DNA from 3 places in the Bacillus sp. JK74 genome. Region 3 is predicted to be linked to each of the others. Evidence: riboswitches for the same ligand, from Rfam matches in the RefSeq annotation. Region 3 holds a riboswitch; each other region holds the start of a gene.
The links. Region 3 has a riboswitch for thiamine pyrophosphate ahead of thiC (phosphomethylpyrimidine synthase ThiC). Riboswitches for the same ligand answer to the same signal wherever they lie in the genome.
Positions count from the first base shown of each region.

Region 1: linked by a shared signal. The riboswitch ahead of ACWJJ5_RS14085 (TIR domain-containing protein) and the one ahead of thiC (phosphomethylpyrimidine synthase ThiC) in region 3 are both predicted to bind thiamine pyrophosphate.
Region 2: linked by a shared signal. The riboswitch ahead of ACWJJ5_RS07680 (ECF transporter S component) and the one ahead of thiC (phosphomethylpyrimidine synthase ThiC) in region 3 are both predicted to bind thiamine pyrophosphate.

Region 1 is NZ_JBSJQB010000004.1:168,100-171,232, forward strand. Features, by position in the region: gene ACWJJ5_RS14070 (flavin-containing monooxygenase) at 1-25, shown strand, start outside; gene ACWJJ5_RS14075 (cupin domain-containing protein) at 374-907, shown strand; gene ACWJJ5_RS14080 (hypothetical protein) at 1,342-1,722, shown strand; TPP riboswitch at 1,837-1,940, shown strand; gene ACWJJ5_RS14085 (TIR domain-containing protein) at 2,018-2,482, shown strand; gene ACWJJ5_RS14090 (thymidylate synthase) at 2,479-3,133, shown strand, end outside.
Region 2 is NZ_JBSJQB010000002.1:667,033-670,165, reverse strand. Features, by position in the region: gene ACWJJ5_RS07685 (ABC transporter ATP-binding protein) at 1-1,127, opposite strand, end outside; gene ACWJJ5_RS07680 (ECF transporter S component) at 1,114-1,713, opposite strand; TPP riboswitch at 1,896-2,009, opposite strand; gene ACWJJ5_RS07675 (glycoside hydrolase family 18 protein) at 2,158-3,133, shown strand, end outside.
Region 3 is NZ_JBSJQB010000002.1:1,082,206-1,085,338, forward strand. Features, by position in the region: gene thiC (phosphomethylpyrimidine synthase ThiC) at 1-1,314, opposite strand, end outside; TPP riboswitch at 1,436-1,546, opposite strand; gene ACWJJ5_RS09950 (Type 1 glutamine amidotransferase-like domain-containing protein) at 1,596-2,294, opposite strand; gene ACWJJ5_RS09955 (hypothetical protein) at 2,380-2,706, opposite strand; tRNA gene ACWJJ5_RS09960 (tRNA-Leu) at 3,106-3,133, opposite strand, start outside.

The DNA of each region.
Region 1 (3,133 bases), on a different contig from region 3:
TGTAAAACAAATGAACGGTGGATAGACTGAGGAGAGCAGTAACTTACGGGTTTACTGCTCTTTTTTGTGTTGAATACGTCCAGTTATGTGACTGTGGCTGTTTTAATCGGCTTGTGGAACAGAAAACACAATATCTCTTGGTTGTCGGACTGGTGAGTGCATACCCCGGGCAGGTTCAAGTTTCTCGGCTGCAACAGTATTACCCAAGAGTTACAGGCCTTTGGTATTTTTTATGCAAACGGGTTTTGTGGCCAAAACGATTCTGCTAACTTCAGTCTTTTAGGCTGAACAAGGGAATTCCTTAGTGTGGCACACTCTCATTACAAAACGCATAGGATAATATCACAAAAATTTAAAATTGCGGGGATGAAAAATGTATTATATACCTTTTTCGCATCAATGTTATTATTGTGTGAATGTGCCGATGTATAGCGATGGAAGATCTGTTTATTGGACTGTTCCAAATAACTATGATCCTTCATACGAAGATAGAAACCTTCTCTTGAAAGATTATGGACCAAAACCATTTGTCGTGAATATCAATAAAGCCGCAAAACAAAACAATACGTTCCGTACGGCCCTATGGACAGGAAAGCATTTTCAAATTACTTTGATGAGTCTTGGCATTGGAGAAGATATCGGTTTGGAGATCCATCCTAACGTAGATCAATTCTTACGGATTGAGCAAGGCCGAGGGCTAGTTAAAATGGGCAAGAGTAAAGATCATTTAAGTTTCCGAAGAAATGTCTATGATGATTATGCCATTGTTGTCCCTGCCGGCACGTGGCACAATGTGATTAATACGGGTAATACGCCGTTAAAACTATATTCAATTTACGCTCCTCCCAACCATCCGTTTGGTACAGTTCATGTGACAAAGGCCGATGCAGCGGCTGCGGAAGATTAGTATAGGATTCCAGAGGACTTTGCTGCTGCAAAGACTATAAAAAAATCGTATTGGGACAGCATGATCAAATATAGCGATTGAATGGCTGAAACACAAAATATTAACGTTTCAGCTTGTCATAGTGCAGTTGATGCGATGCTTTATTCCACAACTACTCAACAGCAAATGTGGTTTTTTGTCTGACCATTTTAATTGATTGGCAGTCAGTGAAAATGAATTTGTAATAAATTTATCCTTGCTCCTCCTATAAGCGGCTTTAACAGCCAGGTTTCTGTTTCTCTTCAAACCATTTGCTGATACGGCTTCACGGAAGAAAATGACACGCTTTATTATGATTCATTCATCAATTGACTTCATATTATTTCATTTGATAACATAAAATGGTTATTGTCATTAAAAAAGGATACCCGTTTTTATAAGAAGGAGTCATAACGTTGCTGAAAAGGTTTTTTCTTGTTTTTCTTACGCTGATGATGTCTATATTTGCTGTATTCGCGGCTGCTGAAGAGTCTCCCGGCGATCATGTCATTTCTTTTGACGAGCCTATGATTTTATTGATCTCACTCGGAATCATTTTATGTTTGTTCATTCCGCCATTCGTCATGTCCTTTTTTAGCAGCTTGGTTGTAAGAATCATATCCGGCGTCTATCAATGTTTTATCGTTCTCACGTTTGCGGGCCTCATTCCGATTGGATTTCTGATTCCCCATGGCTTTTTGACAATTCTTGCTGCCGTTCTGGGGACTTTGGTCAGTTCAGCGAGTGTTGCCGTGACCTTATTCGTTGGCAGGAAAAAAGAGGCCGGAAGGTTTTAAAACTAGTGGGTAAGCTGCAAGGAAGGGAAATCCCAGAGATATCCGCAGCGCTTTTTGCCGGTCATTGTTTGACTATTTATATGGAATAGCATAGAATTAAAGTAAATATTTATAAAAAGTCACTAGGGGAGCTTTAATAGCTGAGAAGAGACAATACGTCCTGACCCTTTGAACCTGATTTGGTTAATACCAGCGTAGGGAAGTGAAAAATTAGAGAGATTCTTTATCTTATCTATATTTAAGCCACTTTCCATAGAGGAAAGTGGCTTTATTTATTTTGAAAGGGTGATATGAAGTGGCGACGAAAAAAGTTTTTCTGGCAGGGCCTTTTAAAAGTTTAGTAGATGAGAAAACTGGATTGATGAGTACGTATGAGAGGGGAAAGCTGGAATCATTAATTTCCTTTTTTGAGAATGAAGGATGGCTGGTTCATAATGCTCACAAGCGGGAAGGGTGGGGGAAAGATTTCATGACACCCCTTCAATGCACTAAAATTGATTTTGATGAAATAAGCACTTGCGACCTTTTTGCAGCATTCCCCGGATCACCCGCTTCTCCCGGAACACATATAGAAATTGGATGGGCTTCTGCCTTGAAAAAAAAGATCGTGCTATTTCTAGAAAAGGACAAGGATTATGCTTTCTTAATTCAAGGGTTAAATGCAGTGGCGGATGTTGAGTACATCAGCTATAAAGATACAGATGATTTATTAGAGAACATTAAAAATATCTTTGCAGCATATAAGGCGGAATCTCAATGAGAAAGAGAACTTTTCATGAAGCATATATGGAAACGCTGTATGACATCTATCACAACCCTGAATTTTTCAATTCACCGCGCGGACAAAAAAGCAGAGAACAATTGAACTACCATCTGACTCTGGAAAATCCAATAGAACGTGTCACTTATTTATCCTCAAGAAAAACCAATATCGTGTTTAATTTTGCTGAAGTGTTATGGTATTTATCGGGGAGTAACGACTTAGATTTTATCAGTTATTACAATAAAAAAATGCCTTCATATTCAATGAATAAAAAAACATTAACAGGCACTGCGTATGGGCCTAAAATATTTGAATTCGGAAATGCAAAACTAAATCAATGGAATAGAATAAAAAATCTTTTGACACAAGAAGATATTGATTCAAAAAGGGCATTTATTCAAATATTCGATGCTTCGGAACTCTTCGTTTCAGAAAATATAGATGTTTCCTGCACAATCGGTTTGCAGTTTTTTGTGAGGGAAGGCGAATTATACATGTCTTCTGTCATGCGTGCAAATGATGCTTTTCGCGGGATGATCAGTGATCTTTTCTCATTTACCTTCATGCAGGAATTAATGGCCAGAGAACTGCGTTTAGAAGTCGGAGAATATTTTCATAATGCGGGATCAATCCATATTTATGATTCAG
Region 2 (3,133 bases), 420 kb from region 3:
TCAGGATTTTGGAAAACATATCCGATCTGTCGCCGCAGCTCTTTTTCAGAATAGGAATCAATCGGTCTGCCGCCTATTTTGATGTCTCCGCCCAGCGGACGGATGAGCTTGGCCGCGGCAGAAAGGAGCGTGGATTTTCCTGTTCCGTTAGGGCCGGCAATCGCGGTGATTGACCCTTTTTTTACGGAAAAGCTCACATCCTGAAAAATGACGTCAGCTCCTCTTGAGAATGACAGCCCGTGAACGTTCAGCGCGTCTTCTGCTGAAAGCGCAACGGGCCTGGGTTGGGGCAGAGATGGTACAGGTTCGTGAAACAAATTTTCTTTACACAAGGTAAAAGGAATGCTGACGTGCTCCTGCAATGAGATTACACGCGGAATCGCAATGCCGAGCTGCATCAGCTCTTCAATCTTTGTTTCAAAGATAACGTCCGTCTCTCCGTCCATCACCTTCTGACCCGTTTCGTCAAGGACAATTGTCCTATCCATCCACGGCGCCCAGTGATCAAGCTGATGTTCGATAACGAGAAGGCCGAAGCCTTTTTTTGCTTGAAGATCTTTGATCAGCCGCACTAATTCACGTGCCGAATATGGATCAAGCTGTGCCGTCGGTTCGTCCAAAATAATGAGTTTCGGTTCCATCGCAATGATACAGGCAAGCGCCACTTTTTGTTTTGAACCGCCTGACAGAGAAGCGATCGTTCGCGTTTTCAGATGAGTGATCTCTAATTTTTCTAAAACGTCATCGATGATTGCGTCCATATCTTCTTTTGTATATTGCAAATTTTCCAGGCCGAAGGCGATTTCATCTTCAACCGATAGCATGCAAAACTGCTGGTCCGGATCTTGAAACACGACGCCGATGGATCTGGCGGCGGGTTCTGTCAGATGTGAAAGAGGTGTTCCGTATAAAGAAACGGTTCCCGATTGAACCCCATCGCATGCTTCCGGGTACAGACCGTTTAAACAGAGAGCGAGCGAGCTTTTGCCGCATCCGCTCGGCCCGAGCAATAAAGCCCGCTCTCCTTTGCGGAGCTGAAAGGACACGTTTTGAAAAATCGGCTTTTCATCCTGATCATAAGAAAAGGTAAGACGGCCGGCGGATAGAAGGGGTTCAGATGCCTGCATCTTGGTTCACCTGTTTCTTTTTCTTCTTGAATTGTTTTCCGAGCGCCATGCCGTTCAGCACTCCTGTGTAAGCCAGCGCATCACTGATTGCTTTGCCGAGAAGGCCGGCAAGAAGCGCACCTGAGACCAGCCGGATGAGAAGCATGACGGCTAATAAACCCGGATTCAAAACAGAGTATCCGGAAACGAACAAGTCATAAATGAAGCTTGTCACAGAAGACCCCATACCGGATAAAAGAAGCACGGGCAGGGTATACACCCCCCAGCGTGTCGCTAAAAAGACCGCTTCCGCACCGATTCCCTGTGCGATCCCGATCAGAATCACCATCGGTCCTGACGGATTTCCGAGTAAGCACTCCACAAACGCGGCGATGATTTCAGAAACGAGAGCCGCTCCCGGTTTTTGAATAATGTACGCGGCAATCACCGAGACGATAAACCAGATACCGTAAATCGGTTCATAACTCATCCTGCCGAAAAATCCTGCCGCTATATTGCTTGCATGAGTTGATACTAAATAAATGACAGCAAATACAACACTGATGACGGACATGACGACAATTTCTCTCATTTTCCAATTTTTCATTGTGATCTCCTGCTTTCTTATCGGATAGTTGTTTGTATGAAAGAGTTGATTTTACGAAAGACGATTGATCGTAAGTTTCATATTGCGGTGTCCTCCCCCGTTTTTTAATGAAAAATAAAAAACTGCATATCCGAGGGAATATGCAGCAGCAGAACGAAAACGCATGGGGAAAAACCCTGCGCTCCGGTCAATCTGCACTTCCCCACGCTGGTATTATCCAGATCGGGTTATAAGGGATCAAAACACGCCTGCCGCATGTTTTATCTCAGCCGATAACAGCACCCCTAGTGCGTTTCCTATACAGTTTTTTATGATGACATCATCATAGTTGATCATGTCTGATTTGTAAACAGCCTTTCTCCGAACAGAGTTTGGAATCGGACCGGAGGATCATTCATAAAGATAAGAAGACCCCTTTTGATCAAAAGGAAACGGAGGACATCTATGTTTGTTCATACAGTGCAGTCTGGCGACTCGTTATTTTCCATCAGCAGAAAGTACGGATATCCTGTTGACAGCATCAGAAGCGTCAACGGGCTTGAGGAAACGAATATCGTGCCGGGACAGGCGCTTTTAATCCCCATTAATGAATATACGGTTCAGCCGAATGATACGTATGCCGTTATCGCAGGTAAGGCTTATGTGCCGCAGATGCAGCTGATGCAGGCAAACCCGGATATTCCGCCGAACCGGCTGCGGACGGGTATGAAAGTGAAGATCCCTGATATCTCTAACTATCTTGCGGGAACCCTGCAATTTTATGTCATTCGGACGCCTGAAGCGGATAGAGAGCTCATTAATGATTTTGCGCCGTATTCTTCGGCGATTTCTTTGTTTGAATATCATTTCGGCCCGAACGGAGATATCATGAACGATTTAAACGACAGAACCGCAATAGAAACCACATGGCAGAACAGAGTGCGCCCGCTTGCCGTCATTACGAATCTGACAGAAGGGGGATTCAGTCCGGAATTAGCCCATCAAGTGCTGCAAAATCCGGCGGCAAGAACGAATCTCGTCAACAATATCGTCTCCTTAACCGTAAGAAAGGGATACGGCGGTGTAAATATCGATTTTGAACGGGTCAGAGAAGCTGACAGGGATCTCTTCACAGGATTTCTCCGGCAGTTAAAAACCCGGCTTTCAGAGCATCAGCTCGCGTTAACGATATCGGTTCCGGCGAAAACAAGTGATGCAGTGCCGTGGCTGAGGGGATATGATTACGGCGGAATCGGAGCCGTCGTCGATTATATGTTCATTATGGCGTACGACTGGCACCACGCCGGCAGTGAGCCGGGACCCGTGGCGCCTTTAACAGAGGTCAGGCAAACGATCAATTTTGCCATCAGCAGGGTGCCGAGAAGAAAAGTGATTCTCGGTGTTCCGCTGTACGGGTATGATTGGGTGATTCCGTACCGTC
Region 3 (3,133 bases):
GATCGCTGAAGTAATGTGGTCATAGCCCGGAGCGATATCCGTCGTTAATGGGCCGAGCGTGTAAAAAGGCGCCTCTTTACAAATTTCCAGCTGTTTGTCCATGTTTTCCTTAATTTTATGCATCGGCACATGACCCGGCCCTTCGATCATCACTTGCACATCGTGCTTCCACGCAATCTCCGTCAATTCTCCGAGAGTCTCCAATTCCGCAAACTGCGCTTCATCATTGGCATCCGCAATCGAACCGGGACGAAGCCCGTCACCAAGTGAAAAAGCGATATCATAGGTCTTCATGATTTCACAAATTTCTTCAAAATGCGTGTACAGAAAGCTTTCCTGATGATGAGCCAGGCACCATTGCGCCATAATTGCCCCGCCGCGGGATACGATTCCCGTCGTGCGTTTAGCCGTTAACGGGACGTAACGAAGCAATACGCCGGCATGGATGGTGAAATAATCCACGCCCTGCTCCGCCTGCTCAATCAATGTGTCACGATAAATGTCCCACGTTAAATCCTCGGCAATGCCATTAACTTTTTCAAGCGCCTGATAAATCGGCACCGTCCCCACAGGCACGGGGCAGTTGCGGATAATCCATTCACGCGTCGTATGAATGTCTTTTCCCGTGGATAAGTCCATCATCGTATCGGCGCCCCAGCGAATCGCCCACGTCATTTTTTCGACTTCTTCTTCGATAGAAGATGTAACAGCCGAGTTGCCGATATTGGCATTAATTTTCACATGAAAATTCCGGCCGATAATCATCGGCTCGCTTTCCGGGTGGTTGACGTTAGAAGGAATAATCGCCCGGCCGCTGGCTACCTCGTCTCTGACAAATTCGGGAGACACATGCTCGCGAATTGCGATAAACTCCATTTCCGGCGTAATGATGCCTTTTCTCGCATAATGCAATTGTGTTACATTTTTCCCCGGCTTGGCCCGAAGCGGTTTCCGCTGCAGGCCGGGGTATTCGGCGGCACGGCCCTCTTTTTTATAGCCGTTGTCTTCAGGTCTCACGGTCCGGCCGTTATATTCTTCTACATCTCCGCGCCCGGTAATCCACTTTGTGCGGAGCGCCCCCAGACCTTCATGAATATCAATCTGTACATCCGGGTCTGTATACGGTCCGCTCGTATCATAAACACGGACCGGCGCATTCTCCTCTTCCCCGAACGCCCCCGTTGTCGGACTAAGGCTGATTTCCCGCATCGGCACTCGTATGTCGGGCGAAGAACCTTCTGCATAAACCTTTTTACTGCCGGAAAAGCTCGACATAATGGAAATGTTCGCTTGCTGTACTGATTGATTTTGCATACAAATCTCTCCTTTATCATTTGAATAACAGAACCAAGCTCAGCACCAGCACAAAAAAACCGGGTTCAAAGAAGAACCCGGTTTTGCAGTCAGAAAGAAACTATTATTGTTTTCATCAACAATAATAAAACCTTTACTTCCCCACGCTGGTACGAACCAGATCAGGTCCAAAGGGTTAAGAAGCCGCCGCTTCTCTCTCAGCCCGCTCAGACGGGCACCCCCAGTAACTATTGATTTCGCTCTCATCGTAACATAAGTTGTGTACAAAAAAAAGCATATTATCAAAATTCAGATAACGAGACGGTCATAAGCTCTGTTTCCCGAACGCCTTCTTCGGTATTAAAAACCCGATAACCCTTTGCGGTTTCCCGGGAAGAGACAGCGCGGAACAGCTGACCGTCTTTATAATGAAGCGCAGCGCCGTCATCAGCGGCATAGCCCTCCCTGAGTTTCTTTTCGGAAATCAGGCGGTGATACACCGGCCGGCGCTCCGCTTCTCCGTCATAGTGCGGACAAAAGCTGCCCGGCAAAAATCCTAAAGCTCTTAACTCTCGCAAATCCCCCGCTGAATCCGTCACCCCTTCTTCGTACCAGCAAACCGCTCCGGCGCTGAGACCCGCCAAGATGATGCCGTTTTCCCAAGCCTCACGAAGAATAAGGTCAAGCCCCCACTCTTTCCATAAGACAAGCATATTGCGCGTATTTCCGCCGCCGACATATATAATATCTTTCTTCATGAGAAAGGATCTGAGATCAGAACCCGGCGGTTTAAACAGCGACAAGTGATCCGGCTCACACCGCAGCTTTTGAAAGGCCTGATAAAACCTGCCGATATAATTCTCCGAATCTCCGCTTGCCGTCGGCAAAAAACAAACTTTCGGCTTTGACCGCGCCGACTGCTCTAAAATATACTGATCCAGCACAAGATGATCCGGCTCCATGGAAAACCCCCCGCCGCCCATTGTAATAATCTGCTTCAATGTCATCACCTCTTTTTTCTCAAGTATAACAGCTCATTAAAAAGGCGTTATCCCAATTTCGGATAACGCCTTCAAAAAGTATTTATTATCTGAAATACGCACCGTATAACATAACGGAGATCCCCGCGGCGATAATCGCCGGAACAAGCTTCGAACGGGCATACTTCACAACATTGATCCCCAACACCGTATTATCACTGAGGGGAGAAGCAAACCAAATGTTCCGCTCACAAACACGGCCCCGATCGCTAATAATAAGCTGGTATGTAACTGAACCGCCAGCGTCCCAAGTCCCCCAGGATGACCCGATAAAATAGGATATAACAGCCCCCAGTATAAAAAGAGACGGCGCAATAAACATATGAGGGATCCATGATGTTAAATGAGAAGTAACATATTTCGAGAATCCCAGATTTTCAGCTACTGCTGTTACGGCTCAAATCAGCGATAACATAATAATAACGTTGACCAATTCGTTTCCGCCCTTAATAAAATGGGTAACAAGCTCGCCTGCAGGAAAGCGCTGAAACATAAAAAGAGCTAATGCTGCAATAACCGCTGCCAATAATGCGATTAACATGACCTCAAGCATATCGCTTTTGAATGGCCGCCCCACCAGCTGAGAAACAGTGTTAATAGCAAAAGCAGCCGATCGGAAAGATTAAACTCCACGGCCGAATCGGTGTTTCCTTAATATAAGCACGGTGCGCCGAATCCAGCTCCTCCTGCTGCAGGTATCATGTTTTCACAAGCCTTGGAGGATATTTTCATACAACAAAAAAGGCTTCTACAATATGTAGAAGCCTTTGTATACCGGTGGCCGGGGTCGAACCGGCACT